Regions from separate parts of the Streptomyces sp. NPDC002853 genome, predicted to be linked through region 1. Evidence: riboswitches for the same ligand, from Rfam matches in the RefSeq annotation. Region 1 holds a riboswitch; each other region holds the start of a gene.
The links. Region 1 has a riboswitch for cobalamin ahead of ACWD02_RS00575 (ABC transporter substrate-binding protein). Riboswitches for the same ligand answer to the same signal wherever they lie in the genome.
Positions count from the first base shown of each region.

Region 2: linked by a shared signal. The riboswitch ahead of ACWD02_RS13615 (energy-coupling factor ABC transporter permease) and the one ahead of ACWD02_RS00575 (ABC transporter substrate-binding protein) in region 1 are both predicted to bind cobalamin.
Region 3: linked by a shared signal. The riboswitch ahead of ACWD02_RS29145 (cobalamin biosynthesis protein) and the one ahead of ACWD02_RS00575 (ABC transporter substrate-binding protein) in region 1 are both predicted to bind cobalamin.

Region 1 covers NZ_JBSFUS010000001.1:120,370-124,722, reverse strand. Annotated here, with positions in the region: gene ACWD02_RS00585 (helix-turn-helix domain-containing protein) at 125-991, shown strand; gene ACWD02_RS00580 (VOC family protein) at 997-1,449, shown strand; cobalamin riboswitch at 1,457-1,642, shown strand; gene ACWD02_RS00575 (ABC transporter substrate-binding protein) at 1,709-2,767, shown strand; gene ACWD02_RS00570 (FecCD family ABC transporter permease) at 2,764-3,804, shown strand; gene ACWD02_RS00565 (ABC transporter ATP-binding protein) at 3,801-4,353, shown strand, end outside.
Region 2 covers NZ_JBSFUS010000004.1:508,824-513,176, forward strand. Annotated here, with positions in the region: gene ACWD02_RS13600 (energy-coupling factor ABC transporter ATP-binding protein) at 1-58, opposite strand, end outside; gene cbiQ (cobalt ECF transporter T component CbiQ) at 55-804, opposite strand; gene ACWD02_RS13610 (energy-coupling factor ABC transporter substrate-binding protein) at 811-1,185, opposite strand; gene ACWD02_RS13615 (energy-coupling factor ABC transporter permease) at 1,185-1,943, opposite strand; cobalamin riboswitch at 1,974-2,157, opposite strand; cobalamin riboswitch at 2,396-2,610, shown strand; gene metE (5-methyltetrahydropteroyltriglutamate--homocysteine S-methyltransferase) at 2,773-4,353, shown strand, end outside.
Region 3 covers NZ_JBSFUS010000011.1:59,096-63,448, forward strand. Annotated here, with positions in the region: gene ACWD02_RS29135 (anion permease) at 261-1,535, shown strand; gene ACWD02_RS29140 (hypothetical protein) at 1,548-1,784, shown strand; cobalamin riboswitch at 1,908-2,050, shown strand; gene ACWD02_RS29145 (cobalamin biosynthesis protein) at 2,158-3,099, shown strand; gene ACWD02_RS29150 (cobyric acid synthase) at 3,096-4,353, shown strand, end outside.

The DNA.
Region 1 (4,353 bases):
GATTCCCATGATCGACATCACCGGACGGAACGGGCATGGGACCTCCGTACGGGGGTAGGGGAGACGGACGCCCACCGCGCTTTCGGGCCTGCTCCGGAGCGGCGCCCAGCGCATACTGGAAGGCATGGAGAGCGCCTCCCGGGAGTTCGTGCGGGCCGCCCCACGGCTCGACGGCATGGTGGTGTCCGCCGTCGGCTACCGCACGCGGGGCGAGATGCGCGGCCTGCACCGCGGCCTGCCGTCCCCGTACCTGACGCTGATCTTCTCCCTCGACGGCCCCGTCGTCACCGGCGCCACCCCCGAGCAGGCCGGCACCCGCGACGCCGTCCGCACGGACATCGTCCTCGGCGGCCTCCACCAGTCCCCGGCGTACGTCGTGCGGCCCGAGCACGAGGCGGGCATCCAGCTCGCCGTGCACCCGCTGGCCGCCCGCGCCCTGTTCGGCCTGCCGGCGGCGGAACTCGCCGGTGAGCTGGTGACGCCCGGCGCGGAGGTGATGGGGCGCCGCGCCGCCGAGCTGCGGGAGCTGCTGTGCGAGCAGGGCGGCTGGGAACAGCGGTTCGCCTCCCTGTCCGCCTACTTGAGGCAGCGCGCGGCCACCGACACCTCCGGCGGCTCCGTACGCCCCGAGGTCGGCGAGGCCTGGGCCTGGCTGGCCCGGCACCAGGGGGTGGGCACCCTGCGCGGGCTCTCCCGGCACGTCGCCCTCAGCGAACGCCGCCTCACCACCCTCTTCCGCGCCGAGACGGGCCTGAGCCCCAAGCAGGCAGGACGCCTGATGCGCTTCCAGCGCGCGCGGAACGCCGTCGTGCGCCCCGTCGCGGCGGGCGCGGCCCCCGACCTGGCCCGCGTCGCCGCGGAGTGCGGTTACTACGACCACTCCCACCTGGTGCGGGACTTCCGGCAGTACACCGGCGCGAGCCCCAGCGCCTGGCTGGCCGAAGAGTGCCGGAATATCCAAGCCGGGAGCCATGCCGGGGGCGAAGAGTAGGAGCCATGAACACCACCGAGAATCAGCAGAAGCAGCCCGGGACCGCCCCCGGCGGGCGCGCTCCCAGCGTCTGGCCGACCCTCCAGGCGAACGACGCCCCCGCCCTGATCGATTTCCTGGTCGGCACCGTCGGTTTCCTGCGCACCGTCGTCTACGAGGACGGCGGCAGCGTGGCCCACGCCGAGCTCGACTGGCCCGAGGGCGGAGCGATCATGCTCGGCTCGTACGACGACGGCGCCGGGGACTGGTGCCTGAAGCCGGGCACCTTCGGCACGTACGTCGTCACCGACCGGGTGGACGACCTCCACCAGCGGCTCAGCACCGCGGGCGTCGAGATCATCCGTGAGATCGAGGACAAGCCGTACGGCAGCCGGGAGTTCGCCATCGCCGACCCCGAGGGCAACAAATGGTCCTTCGGCACCTACCGCGGCGCACTGAGGCCCCAGCAGCCGTCCTGACCTCGCGTGATAGCTTGCGCACGCCAGTCAACCCACACCAGGGCCAGGGAATCCGGTGCGAATCCGGAACTGACGCGCAGCGGTGAGGGGGAACGGGCGGGGCCACGGCCACTGGGCGTCCACGGACGCCTGGGAAGGCGCCCCGCCCGGCCGATCCCCGAGTCCGAAGACCTGCTGGCACCTTCGTCCGCGCACCGGGCGGCGGAGGTGACGAAGCAGGCCAGGCTCCGCGTATGAGCCGTGAGACTCAAGGGATCTCGTGTCCTCCACCGCCCGTCGTGTACGTACGTCTGTTCTCCTCGCCACGGCCCTGGCCGTCACCCTGACCTCCTGCGGCGGTTCATCGGGAACCCCCGGCACGTCCACCGCGGACGACAAGGCCGCCGGTTACCCGCTGACCCTCACCTCCTGCGGCGAGAAGGCGGAGATCAAGGCGCCGCCGCGGCGAGCGGTCTCCCTCGACCAGGGCTCCACGGAGATCCTGCTCTCCCTCGGCCTCGCGGACCGCATGGCCGGCACCGGCACCTGGACGGACCCGGTGCTCAAGGGCCTGGAGAAGGACAACGCCAAGGTCGACCGGCTCGCCGACAGCTACCCCTCCTTCGAGAAGGTCCTCGCCCAGGAACCGGACCTCGTCACCGCCTCCTTCCTGGCGACGGTCAGCAAGGGCGGGGTCGCCGACCGCGCCAAGTTCGCCGAACTCGGCGTACCCGCCTATGTCTCGCCCTCCGACTGCGCGGGCAAGGACAACAGCGGCGACGGCGACGGCAAGCGCGTCAAGACGCTGACCATGGACACCGTCTACGGCGAAGTGCGCGACCTGGCCAGGGCCTTCGGGGTCGAGAAGCGCGGCGAACGCCTGATCGCGGAACTCAAGGGCCGGGTGGCGAAGGCCACGAAGACCGTCAAGAACGCTTCCGCGTCCGGCACTTCGCTCCTCTACTGGTTCGCCAACTCCGACGCCCCCTACATCGCGGGCTGCTGCGGGGCACCGGGCATCATCACGCGCGAACTGGGCGTGCAGAACGTCTTCGACGACACCCGCGAGGAGTGGCCCCAGATCAACTGGGAGACGGTGGCGGACCGGGACCCGGACGTCCTGGTGATCGGCGACCTCACCCGCAAGTCGCAGACGGCCGAGAGCGCGAAGAAGAAGATCGAGTTCCTGGAGTCCAACCCGGTCACCAAGAACCTGACCGCCGTGAAGAAGAAGCGGTACGTACTGCTGAGCGGCCAGGCCATGAACCCGACGATCCGCACGGTGGACGGCATCGAACAAGTCGCGGCCGCATTGCGCCAGTTCGGCCTCGACAAGTGAGGAAGGCCGCCCAGGGCCGCCTACGTTCCGCCCTGCTCTGGACGGCGGGCCTCGCCGCCCTCGCCCTCTCCGTGGCGCTGGCCGTCACCATCGGCCCCGCCGACATCTCCGTCCCCGACGTGTGGTCGGCGGTCGCGGCGCACCTCGGCTGGGGAGAGGCGAAGCTGACACCCATCCGGGACGGCATCGTCTGGAACCTGCGCATGCCGCGCACGCTCCTCGCGGCGGTCTGCGGCGCGGGCCTCGCGGTCTGCGGAACAGTCCTCCAGTCCCTCCTGCGCAACCCGCTCGCCGACCCCTTCGTGCTCGGCGTCTCCTCGGGGGCGTCCACGGGTGCCGTCGCGATCGTCGTCCTGGGGGTCGGCGGGGGAGTGGTGTCGGTCTCGGCGGGCGCCTTCGCCGGAGCCCTCGTCTCCTTCGCGCTCGTGCTGCTGCTCAGCCACACCCTGGGCGCGAGCGCCGACAGGGTGGTGCTCTCCGGGGTGGCGGCGATGCAGCTCTTCTCCTCGCTCACCTCGTTCGTGATCCTGACGTCGGGCGACGCGGAGACGACGCGGAGCGTCCTGTTCTGGCTGCTCGGCTCGTTGAGCGGGGTGGGCTGGACGGACGTCTCGCTGTGCGCGGCGGTGCTCCTCGTGGCCCTCGCCGTCTGCCTGACGCAGGCCCGCACCCTGGACGCGTTCGCGTTCGGCCAGGACGCGGCGGCGACACTGGGCGTCCACGTGGCGCGGGTCCGCCTGCTGCTGCTTTCCGTCACGGCCCTGCTCACGGCGGCACTGGTCAGCAGCGCGGGCGCCATCGGTTTCGTGGGCCTGGTGCTGCCGCACGCGGCCCGCGCCCTGGTCGGTTCCGGGCACGCGCGGCTGCTCCCGGTCACGGCGCTCGCGGGGGCGGTGTTCCTGGTCTGGGTGGACACGCTGGCCCGCACGGTCCTCGACCCCCAGGAGGTTCCCGTGGGGGTGGTGACGTCACTGATCGGCGTCCCGGCGTTCGTCCTGGTCCTCTACCGCACCAGGAAGACGGGCAGGACGACATGACCCCGCACACCGACCACGTCGACCACACCGACCACACCGACTCAGGCCTGCGGGCGGACAGGGTCACCAGAACAACCGCGGGCCACCTCATCATCGACGGAGTGACACTGGCCCCGCCCCCCGGAGCCACGGTCGGCCTGCTCGGCCCGAACGGCTCGGGCAAGTCAACGCTCCTCCGCATCCTGGCGGGCGTCCTGACCCCGACGTCAGGGGTGGTCACGCTGGACGGCGACCCGCTGCGGGACGTGGGCCGCCGCACGGTGGCGCGCAGGGTCGCGGTGGTGGACCAGGACGCCACGACGCAGGTCGAGCTGTCGGTGGAGGAGGTCGTGCGCCTCGGCCGCATCCCGCACCGCAGGGCGTGGTCCGCCCCGACAGCCCAGGACGACGAGGCGGTACGGGAGGCCCTGACCCGCACGGGCCTGTCCGACCGCGCAGCCCAGTCCTGGCACACACTCTCGGGCGGCGAACGCCAACGGGTCCAGATAGCAAGGGCGTTGGCCCAGACCCCCCGGGAGCTCCTCCTGGACGAACCCACCAACCACCTGG
Region 2 (4,353 bases), on a different contig from region 1:
CCTCGTACGCGTAGGAAGCGGCGCGCAGAGCGACCAAGGATCCACTCGGCTCGCTCATGGCAGAACCCTTTCCAGTACGAGGGTGAGGGCCGCGAGGGCCACGAGGAGCACGGCGCTCGCGGTCACGAAGGGCCGCGAGATCCGGGCGTCGGGCACGAGCACCCGCAGGGTCCCGTCATATCCGCGTCCGGCGAGCCCGGCCTGCAGCCGGCTCGCCCGGTCGAAGGCCCGCACGAACGCGGTGGCGCCGAGACCGCCGAGGGAACGCCAGGTGGCGGCCCGGGTGGTGTGGCCGAGCCGCGCGGCCTGGGCCTGCCGGATGCGGCTCATGGAATCAAGGAGCAGGAAGCTCATCCGGTACATGACCAGGGCCACGTCGACGACCGGCGCCGGTACGCCTGCCTTCACCAGGCGGGGCAGCAGGTCCGACATGGGGGTGGTGAAGGCGAAGAGCAGGACGCCGAGCGAGGCCGCCGAGGTGCGCAGGAGCAGTCCGCCCGCCCGCTCGGGGCCGCCGTCGGCGAGCGTGACGAACCCTTCGGGGCCGCCCAGTTGGACGACCAGGGTCAGGGCGCCGGTGACGCAGAAGCCGAGGGGCACGCGGTAGGCGCGCCACAGTTTGCGCGGCGGCACACCGGCGGGTCCGAACAGCACGGTGAGCGCGGCGACCAGGACCAGGGCAGCACCCGGCCAGGGCGGCAGGGAGACGGCAAGGACGGTGAGGCCGAGTCCGAGCACGGCTTTGTCCACGGGGTGGCGGCGGCGCCAGCGACTGCTGTGCGCCGCCGCGTCGATGGGCAGCACGCCGCGTCAGACCTGCCCGGTCCCGGCCCGGCTGCTCTTCTCGTCGGCGGCCTGCTCCGCGGCGGCGGCCTCGGCCAGCGCCGTCTCGGCACCCTGACGGCGCCCCTTGCGCAGACCGAAGTAGTAGGCGAGGACGCCCGCGCCGAGCGCCGCCTGCAGCGCGAAGAGCGCCGACTCGATCTCCCCGGAGGGGGGTTCGTACAGCGGCGAGAACCAGGGCTCGTAGTCCGGCTCGATCTCGGTGATCGCGGTCTCGGCCTGGGCGTCGGCCCCGGCGAACGGCTCCTTCTCGTCGTCGCCCAGACCGAGCGCCAGCGGCAGCACGGCCAGCGCGGCGACGATGAGGAGAAGCAGAGTGTTGATCTTCGCGTTCCGGCTCATCAGGCGCTGGCCCCCGTCTCCGTCTCGTTCTTGCTCTCGTTCGTGCTCTTGCTCTCGTTCGTGCTCTTGGTGACCGCCTCCGCGGACGGCTTCGTGCCCTGGAGCAGCACGCCGAGCCGCGTGAGCTCGCCCCTGCTCGACTGCACGAGCAGGCGCATCACCACGACGGTGAGCAGTCCCTCGCTGACCGCGAGGGGGATCTGCGTGACGGCGAAGATGCCGCCGAACTTGCCCAGGGCGCCGATGAATCCGCTGCTGGGGTCCGGAAATGCCAGCGCGAGCTGGACGCTGGTGACGCAGTACGTGGACAGGTCGGCGACGAACGCGCCGAAGAACACGGCGACCATGAGCGGCACGTCGTACCGCTTCAGGAGCCGGTAGACGGCGTACCCGGCCCATGGCCCGACGATCGCCATGGAGAACACGTTGGCGCCCAGCGTGGTGAGCCCGCCATGGGCGAGCAGCAGCGCCTGGAACAGCAGCGTGATGGTGCCGAGCACCGCCATGATCGGCGGCCGGAACAGGATCGCGCCGAGCCCGGTTCCCGTCGGATGCGAGCAACTGCCCGTGACGGACGGGATCTTCAGCGCGGAAAGGACAAAGGTGAACGCTCCGGAGGCACCCAGGAGCAGTGTGCTCTCCGGGTGTTCCTTGACCTCACGGGTGAGGGAGCGGACTCCGTGGACGACGAACGGCGCGGACGCTACGCCCCAGGCGATCGCGTGCGCCGGCGGGAGGAAACCCTCGGCTATGTGCATGGCTAAGCAGACCCTCTCCAGCACCTCGTGGATGGACAACGCGCCTTGGCCGGTCTCCTGGCTGACGGGTCGTACCGACCGGACTCCGCCTTCCCGGGCGCGTGTTGCGCCCAGTGGCTGCCGCGAGGGCTGGAGCCGGACTTCCCGATCACAGTGGCGAGGGCCGCACCGGCATCACACCGATTTCCCGAGCACCAAGGCGTGGTGACCCTAGTGCGGAATCAAGTGACCTGACAACTTGCGGGACCACACCGCTTGTGGCACGCGCGAGCGCACATGACCTGGGCGTACGCCCCTGGTCAGCCCCTGCCCATCGGCTCGTGTGCGCCCGGCGTACGCCCCGCCCCCGACAAAGACGACGACCGCAGGGCCGTGTTCCTCCGTGTCCCTCCGTGTCTCACCTCACGGTCCGGAATGTGATCAGTACCGCCCATGAGGCCCGACCACCCTCTAGCCTGATCCGTGCAGCTGGTTCGCCCTGTCCGCCAGGCAGAGGCGTCGCAAGAGGGAACCCGGTGGGAATCCGGGACTGCCCCGCAGCGGTGAGTGGGAACGACCGCCGTCATACGCACTGGGTCCAGCGGATCCGGGAAGCGACGGCCAGTAGGTGTCTGCCCCGGCAGATGTGCCCGCGAGTCCGAAGACCTGCCCGTTGCCCGCATGTGATCCCTCACGTGCGGACATCCCGGTGACCTCGTGGGCGGGTCGGCGTACAGATCAGGTGGGGCACCGCGCCGGTGGCGCGCGTCCGTCCGCCCGGTCCGTCATCCCTTCGCGTCCGTGTCCCGTCCCCGGGATTCTCAGGAGTCATCTCGCGAAGGAGATTTCCGTGACAGCGAAGTCCGCAGCCGCGGCAGCACGAGCCACCGTGTACGGCTACCCCCGCCAGGGCCCCGACCGGGAACTGAAGAAGGCCGTCGAGGGCTATTGGAAGGGCCGCGTCAGCGCCGACGCCCTGCGGGAGACCGCGGCGCGGCTGCGCCGTTCCACCTGGCGGCACCTGGCCGACGCCGGCATCCACGAAGTGCCGACCGGCGACTTCTCGTACTACGACCACGTCCTGGACACCAGCATCATGGTCGGCGCCGTCCCCCGGCGGCACCGCGAGGCCGTCGACACCGACTCCCTCGACGGCTATTTCGCGATGGCCCGCGGCACCCAGGACGTGGCGCCGCTGGAGATGACCAAGTGGTTCGACACCAACTACCACTACCTGGTGCCGGAGCTGGGCCCCGACACCGTATTCGCCGCCGACTCGGCCAAGCAGGTCGCCGAGCTCGAGGAGGCCGTGGCGCTCGGCCTCGCGGCACGCCCGGTCCTTGTCGGCCCGGTGACCTATCTGCTGCTCGCCAAGCCCGCGCCCGGCGTGGCCGCCGACTTCGATCCGCTCACCCTCCTCGACCGCCTGCTGCCCGTCTACGCGGAGGTCCTCGCCGACCTGCGCGCCGCGGGCGCCGAGTGGGTGCAGCTCGACGAGCCGGCCCTGGTCCAGGACCGCACCCCGGCGGAGCTCAATGCCGCCGCCCGCGCCTACCGCGACCTCGGAGCGCTCGCCGACCGGCCGCAACTCCTTGTCGCCTCCTACTTCGGCAGGCTCGGCGAGGCCCTGCCCGTGCTGGCCAAGGCGCCGGTCGAGGGGCTCGCCCTGGACTTCACGGAGGCCGCCGCCGGCCAGTTGCAGGATCTCGCCGCCGTCGGCGGACTGCCCGGCAAGCGCCTTGTCGCGGGTGTCGTCAACGGCCGCAACATCTGGATCAACGACCTGGAGAAGTCCCTGGCCACCCTGGGCACGCTCCTGGGCCTCGCCGACCGGGTCGACGTCTCCGCGTCCTGCTCCCTGCTGCACGTCCCGCTGGACGCCACCGCCGAACGGGACATCGACCCGCAGGTGGCCCGCTGGCTGGCCTTCGCCCACCAGAAGGCCACCGAGATCGCCACGCTGGCGCGCGCCCTGGCCCAGGGGACGGACACCATCACGGCCGAACTGGCCGCCAACCGTGCCGACCTGGCGTCCCGCTCGCGTTCGGCCCTCACCCACGACCCGGCGGTACGCGCCCGTGCCGCCGCCGTCACGGACGCCGACGCCCGCCGCGTACACGCCTATCCGGAGCGCGCGGCGGCCCAGCGGTCCCGTCTGGGCCTGCCACAACTGCCCACGACCACCATCGGTTCCTTCCCGCAGACCACCGAACTGCGCACCGCGCGCGCGGACTTGCGGGCGGGCCGCATCGACACGGACGGCTACGAGGAGCGCATCCGTTCGGAGATCCGCGGGGTCCTCGCCTTCCAGGAGAAGGCGGGCATCGATGTCCTGGTGCACGGCGAGCCCGAACGCAACGACATGGTGCAGTACTTCGCCGAACAGCTCACGGGCTACCTCGCCACGCAGCACGGCTGGGTCCAGTCGTAC
Region 3 (4,353 bases), on a different contig from region 1:
GCACTGCCGGGTGATCAGAATCTCCTCAACGGCTCGGCGAGCCAGTGGAAGAGCTTCGCGCGTGGGTAGCCGGGTACCCCGGAAGGCCCTGATTGCGGGCCTCCGGGCGCCGCGCCGGGCGATCTCCGGCAGATCCCGAAAGGAACCGGAGTGGCGGTGCCCCGGATTGGGTCACCGCACAGCCCGACCCAGTTCACTTTCCGTTCACTCTGCTTGCCTACGTTCCACTTGCCACTGACGTCCAACAGAAGCCTGGGTAAATGGAACACATCACGCTTCTCCTCGGGATCGTGATCGTTACCGCTCTCGTGTTCGACTTCACGAACGGTTTCCACGACACGGCCAACGCGATGGCGACCACCATCTCGACTGGCGCTCTCAAGCCCAAGACGGCGGTGGCCATGTCCGCCGTGCTGAATCTCGTCGGCGCTTTCCTCTCCGTCGAGGTCGCCAAGACGATCTCCGGAGGGATCGTCAACGAGGACGGACTGAAGACAGAGGTGATCTTCGCGGCGCTGGTCGGCGCGATCCTCTGGAATCTGCTGACCTGGCTGGTGGGCCTGCCCTCCAGTTCCTCCCACGCACTCTTCGGCGGCCTGATCGGCGCCGCGGTCATGTCGATGGGCTGGTCGTCGATCGACGGCGGCACCGTCGTCACCAAGATCCTGCTCCCCGCGATCGCCGCGCCCCTCGTGGCCGGTCTCGCCGCGACGCTGGCCACACGCCTGACGTACCGCATCGGGCGCAACACCGAGACCAAGGCCACCGCCAAGGGCTACCGCGTGGGCCAGATCGCCTCCGCGGGCCTCGTCTCGCTGGCCCACGGCACGAACGACGCGCAGAAGACCATGGGCATCATCACGCTCGCCCTGGTCACCGGCGGCGTCCTGAACCCCGGCGCCAACCCCCCGATGTGGGTCATCGTCTCGGCCGGTGTCGCCATCGCGCTCGGCACCTACCTCGGCGGCTGGCGCATCATCCGCACCATGGGCAAGGGCCTCACCGACCTCCAGCCGCAGCAGGGCTTCGCCGCCCAGACCAGCGCCGCGACGGTCATCCTGGCCTCCTCGCACCTGGGCTTCTCGCTCTCCACCACCCAGTCCTGCTCCGGCGCCGTGATGGGCGCGGGCCTCGGCCGCAAGGGCGGCGTCGTCCGCTGGTCCACGGCGAGCCGGATGTTCATCGCCTGGGGCCTGACGCTGCCGGCCGCCGGTCTGGTCGGCGCGGGCGCGGAGTTCCTCACCAAGCAGGGCCCCTGGGGCGTCGCGGTGACCGCCGCGCTGCTGGTGGCCGGCTCGGCCGTGATCTGGGTGCTCTCCCGGCGCAACGCCGTCGACCACACGAACGTCGCCGACGACGAGATCGGCGGCTCCTCCGTCGACGAGCCCGCGGGCGTCGTGACCACCGCGATGGCCGCCGTCACACCGCCCCCCACCGGGTCGGCCGTGGCGAGCGCGGACGTCGATTTCGTCAAGGCCACCATCGCGGCCCCGACCGGCACCGTGGCGGACCCCGCCCGGCCCGCCACGGTGTAAGGACAAGTCAGCATGGACATCGACTGGGCAGCTCTCGGCTCCGTCTTCGGAGTCAGCCTCGCGGTGACGGTGGCCCTGGTGGGCCTGTTCACCCTCGGCATCGTCGGCCTCTCCAAGCACGAGGCGGCCACGTCCGGCGCCTCCTCGGCCGCGGGCGGCGGCGCGGCGGCGGCACGCACGGGCGCGTACGTGTGCTTCGCGCTCTGCGCGGCGGCCGTGGCGTACGGGATCTATCTGATCGTCGCCTGACGACCACGCCGCCCGACGACCGGAGTTATCGGTGGGGTGCGGGACGCGTCTGCGTCCCGCACCCCACCTTCGTATGTGGGCCTCCGCACACTCTCCCGTCGCAGGTCAACGGCGAGTTGACGGGCCTTCGCGGGGCGTGGTGGACTGCCGGAGCCAATACGGCAGCAGGAGAGGAAGCCGGTGCGAATCCGGCGCGGTCCCGCCACTGTCATCGAGGAGCTGACTCCTCGGAAGCCAGGAACTCTCGCCGCCGATCACGTCGAACCAGGGCGCGGACACCCTGAGTGAGGACATATCGCCATGCGCGGCCGCCCGTTGCCGGACCAGTTCCCGAGCGTGAGCTCACTTCTCGGCACAACGACCGGCTGAAGCCATGCGTGCCGATCGCGACTTCGCGTACGGCGCCGCCGCCGGCCTTCTCGGTGATCTGTTCCTCGGCGATCCTCGCCGCGGGCACCCGGTCGCCGTGTTCGGGCGGGCCGCCGGTGCCGTCGAGCGTGTCTTGTGGCGTGACCACCGCGGGTGGGGCGCCCTGCATGCCGTGGTGTGCGCCGGAGGCGCTGCCGGTGCCGCCGCCCTGGCCTCTTCCCTCGTACGTGACTCACGTGCCGCATCCGTCGCGCTGACCGCCGCCACGACCTGGGCCGTGCTCGGCGGGACCTCCCTCGGACGTGAGGCGCGGGCCGTGGGCGGGGCGCTGACCGCCGGGGACATCGAGGTGGCCCGGGAACGGCTGCCGCATCTGTGCGGCCGGGACCCGCAGGCCCTCGACGCCGACGGCATCGCGCGTGCCGTGGTCGAGTCCGTCGCCGAGAACACGTCCGACGCCGTGGTGGGGGCCCTTGTGTGGGGCGCCATCGGCGGGGTGCCCGGTCTCGTCGCCTTCCGCGCCGTCAACACGCTCGACGCCATGGTCGGGCACAAGTCCACGAAGTACCGGCGCTACGGGTGGGCTTCGGCGCGCCTCGACGACGTCATGGGCTGGCCGGGGGCGCGGCTCACCGCCGTGCTCGCGGCCGTCGCCGGGGACGCCCCGCGCGGTGCGGCGCGTGCCTGGCGCCAGGACGCCGCCAAGCATCCGAGCCCCAACGCCGGGCCCGTCGAGGCCGCCTTCGCGGGGGCGTTGGGCGTACGGCTCGGGGGGACGCTCTCGTACGCGGGACGCGTGGAGCACCGGCCGGTCCTCAACGGCGGCGGGCGGGGTGTGGAAGTCGCCGACATCGAGCGGGCCGTGCGGCTGTCACGGCGGGTCGGGCTGCTTGCGCTGGGCGTCGCGGCCGCCGTGAGCACGCTACGGAAAGGCAGGGCCTCATGAGTGGTGGACTCCTCGTCGCGGGAACCACGTCCGACGCGGGCAAGAGCGTCGTCACCGCCGGTATCTGCCGGTGGCTGGCCCGCAAGGGTGTCTCCGTCGCGCCCTTCAAGGCGCAGAACATGTCCCTCAACTCCTTCGTCACCCGCGAGGGTGCCGAGATCGGGCGCGCCCAGGCCATGCAGGCGCAGGCCGCCATGGTCGAGCCGACCGCGCTGATGAATCCGGTCCTTCTCAAGCCGGGCAGCGACCGCAGCAGCCAGGTCGTCCTCATGGGCAAGCCGGTGGGCGAGATGAGCGCGCGGGGCTACCACGGTGGGCGGCAGGAAGCGTTGCTCTCCACCGTCGTGGGATGCCTGGAGGAACTTCGGGGCAGCTATGACGCCGTGATCTGCGAAGGCGCGGGCAGTCCCGCCGAGATCAATCTGCGGCGTACGGACATCGTGAACATGGGGATCGCGCGGGCCGCCCGCTTCCCCGTGGTCGTGGTGGGAGACATCGACCGCGGGGGCGTCTTCGCCTCCTTCTTCGGGACGACGGCGCTGCTGAGTGCCGAGGACCAGGAGCTGGTCGCCGGGTATCTCGTGAACAAGTTCCGGGGCGATGTCTCGCTGCTCGAACCCGGGCTCGACATGCTCCATGGGCTCACCGGGCGGCGCACGTTCGGTGTGCTGCCGTTCCAGCACGGCCTCGGCATCGACGAGGAGGACGGGCTCCGGGTGTCCCTGCGGGGTGCCGTGCGGGAGTCGGCCGTCGCTCCCCCGGTCGGCGATGACGTGCTGCGGGTCGCCGTCTGTGCCCTGCCGCTGATGTCGAACTTCACGGACGTCGACGCGCTGGCCGCCGAACCCGGCGTCGTCGTGCGGTTCGTGGACCGGGCCGAGGAACTCGTCGACGCCGATCTCGTGGTCGTGCCGGGGACGCGCGGCACCGTGCGCGCCCTGGAGTGGCTGCGTGAGCGCGGTCTCGCCGACGCCATCGCGTGCCGGGCCGCCGAGGGGCGGCCCGTGCTCGGGATCTGTGGCGGCTTCCAGGTGCTCGGCGAGCACATCGAGGACGACGTCGAGTCGCGTGCGGGGGCCGTGGACGGGCTCGGGCTGCTGCCCGTGCGCGTGCGGTTCGCGCGCGAGAAGACCCTCGCGCGCCCGGTGGGCGAGGCACTCGGTGAACCCGTCGAGGGGTACGAGATCCATCACGGCGTCGCTCGAGTCCTGGGCGGGGAGCCCTTCTTGGACGGGTGCCGCGTCGGCGAGGTGT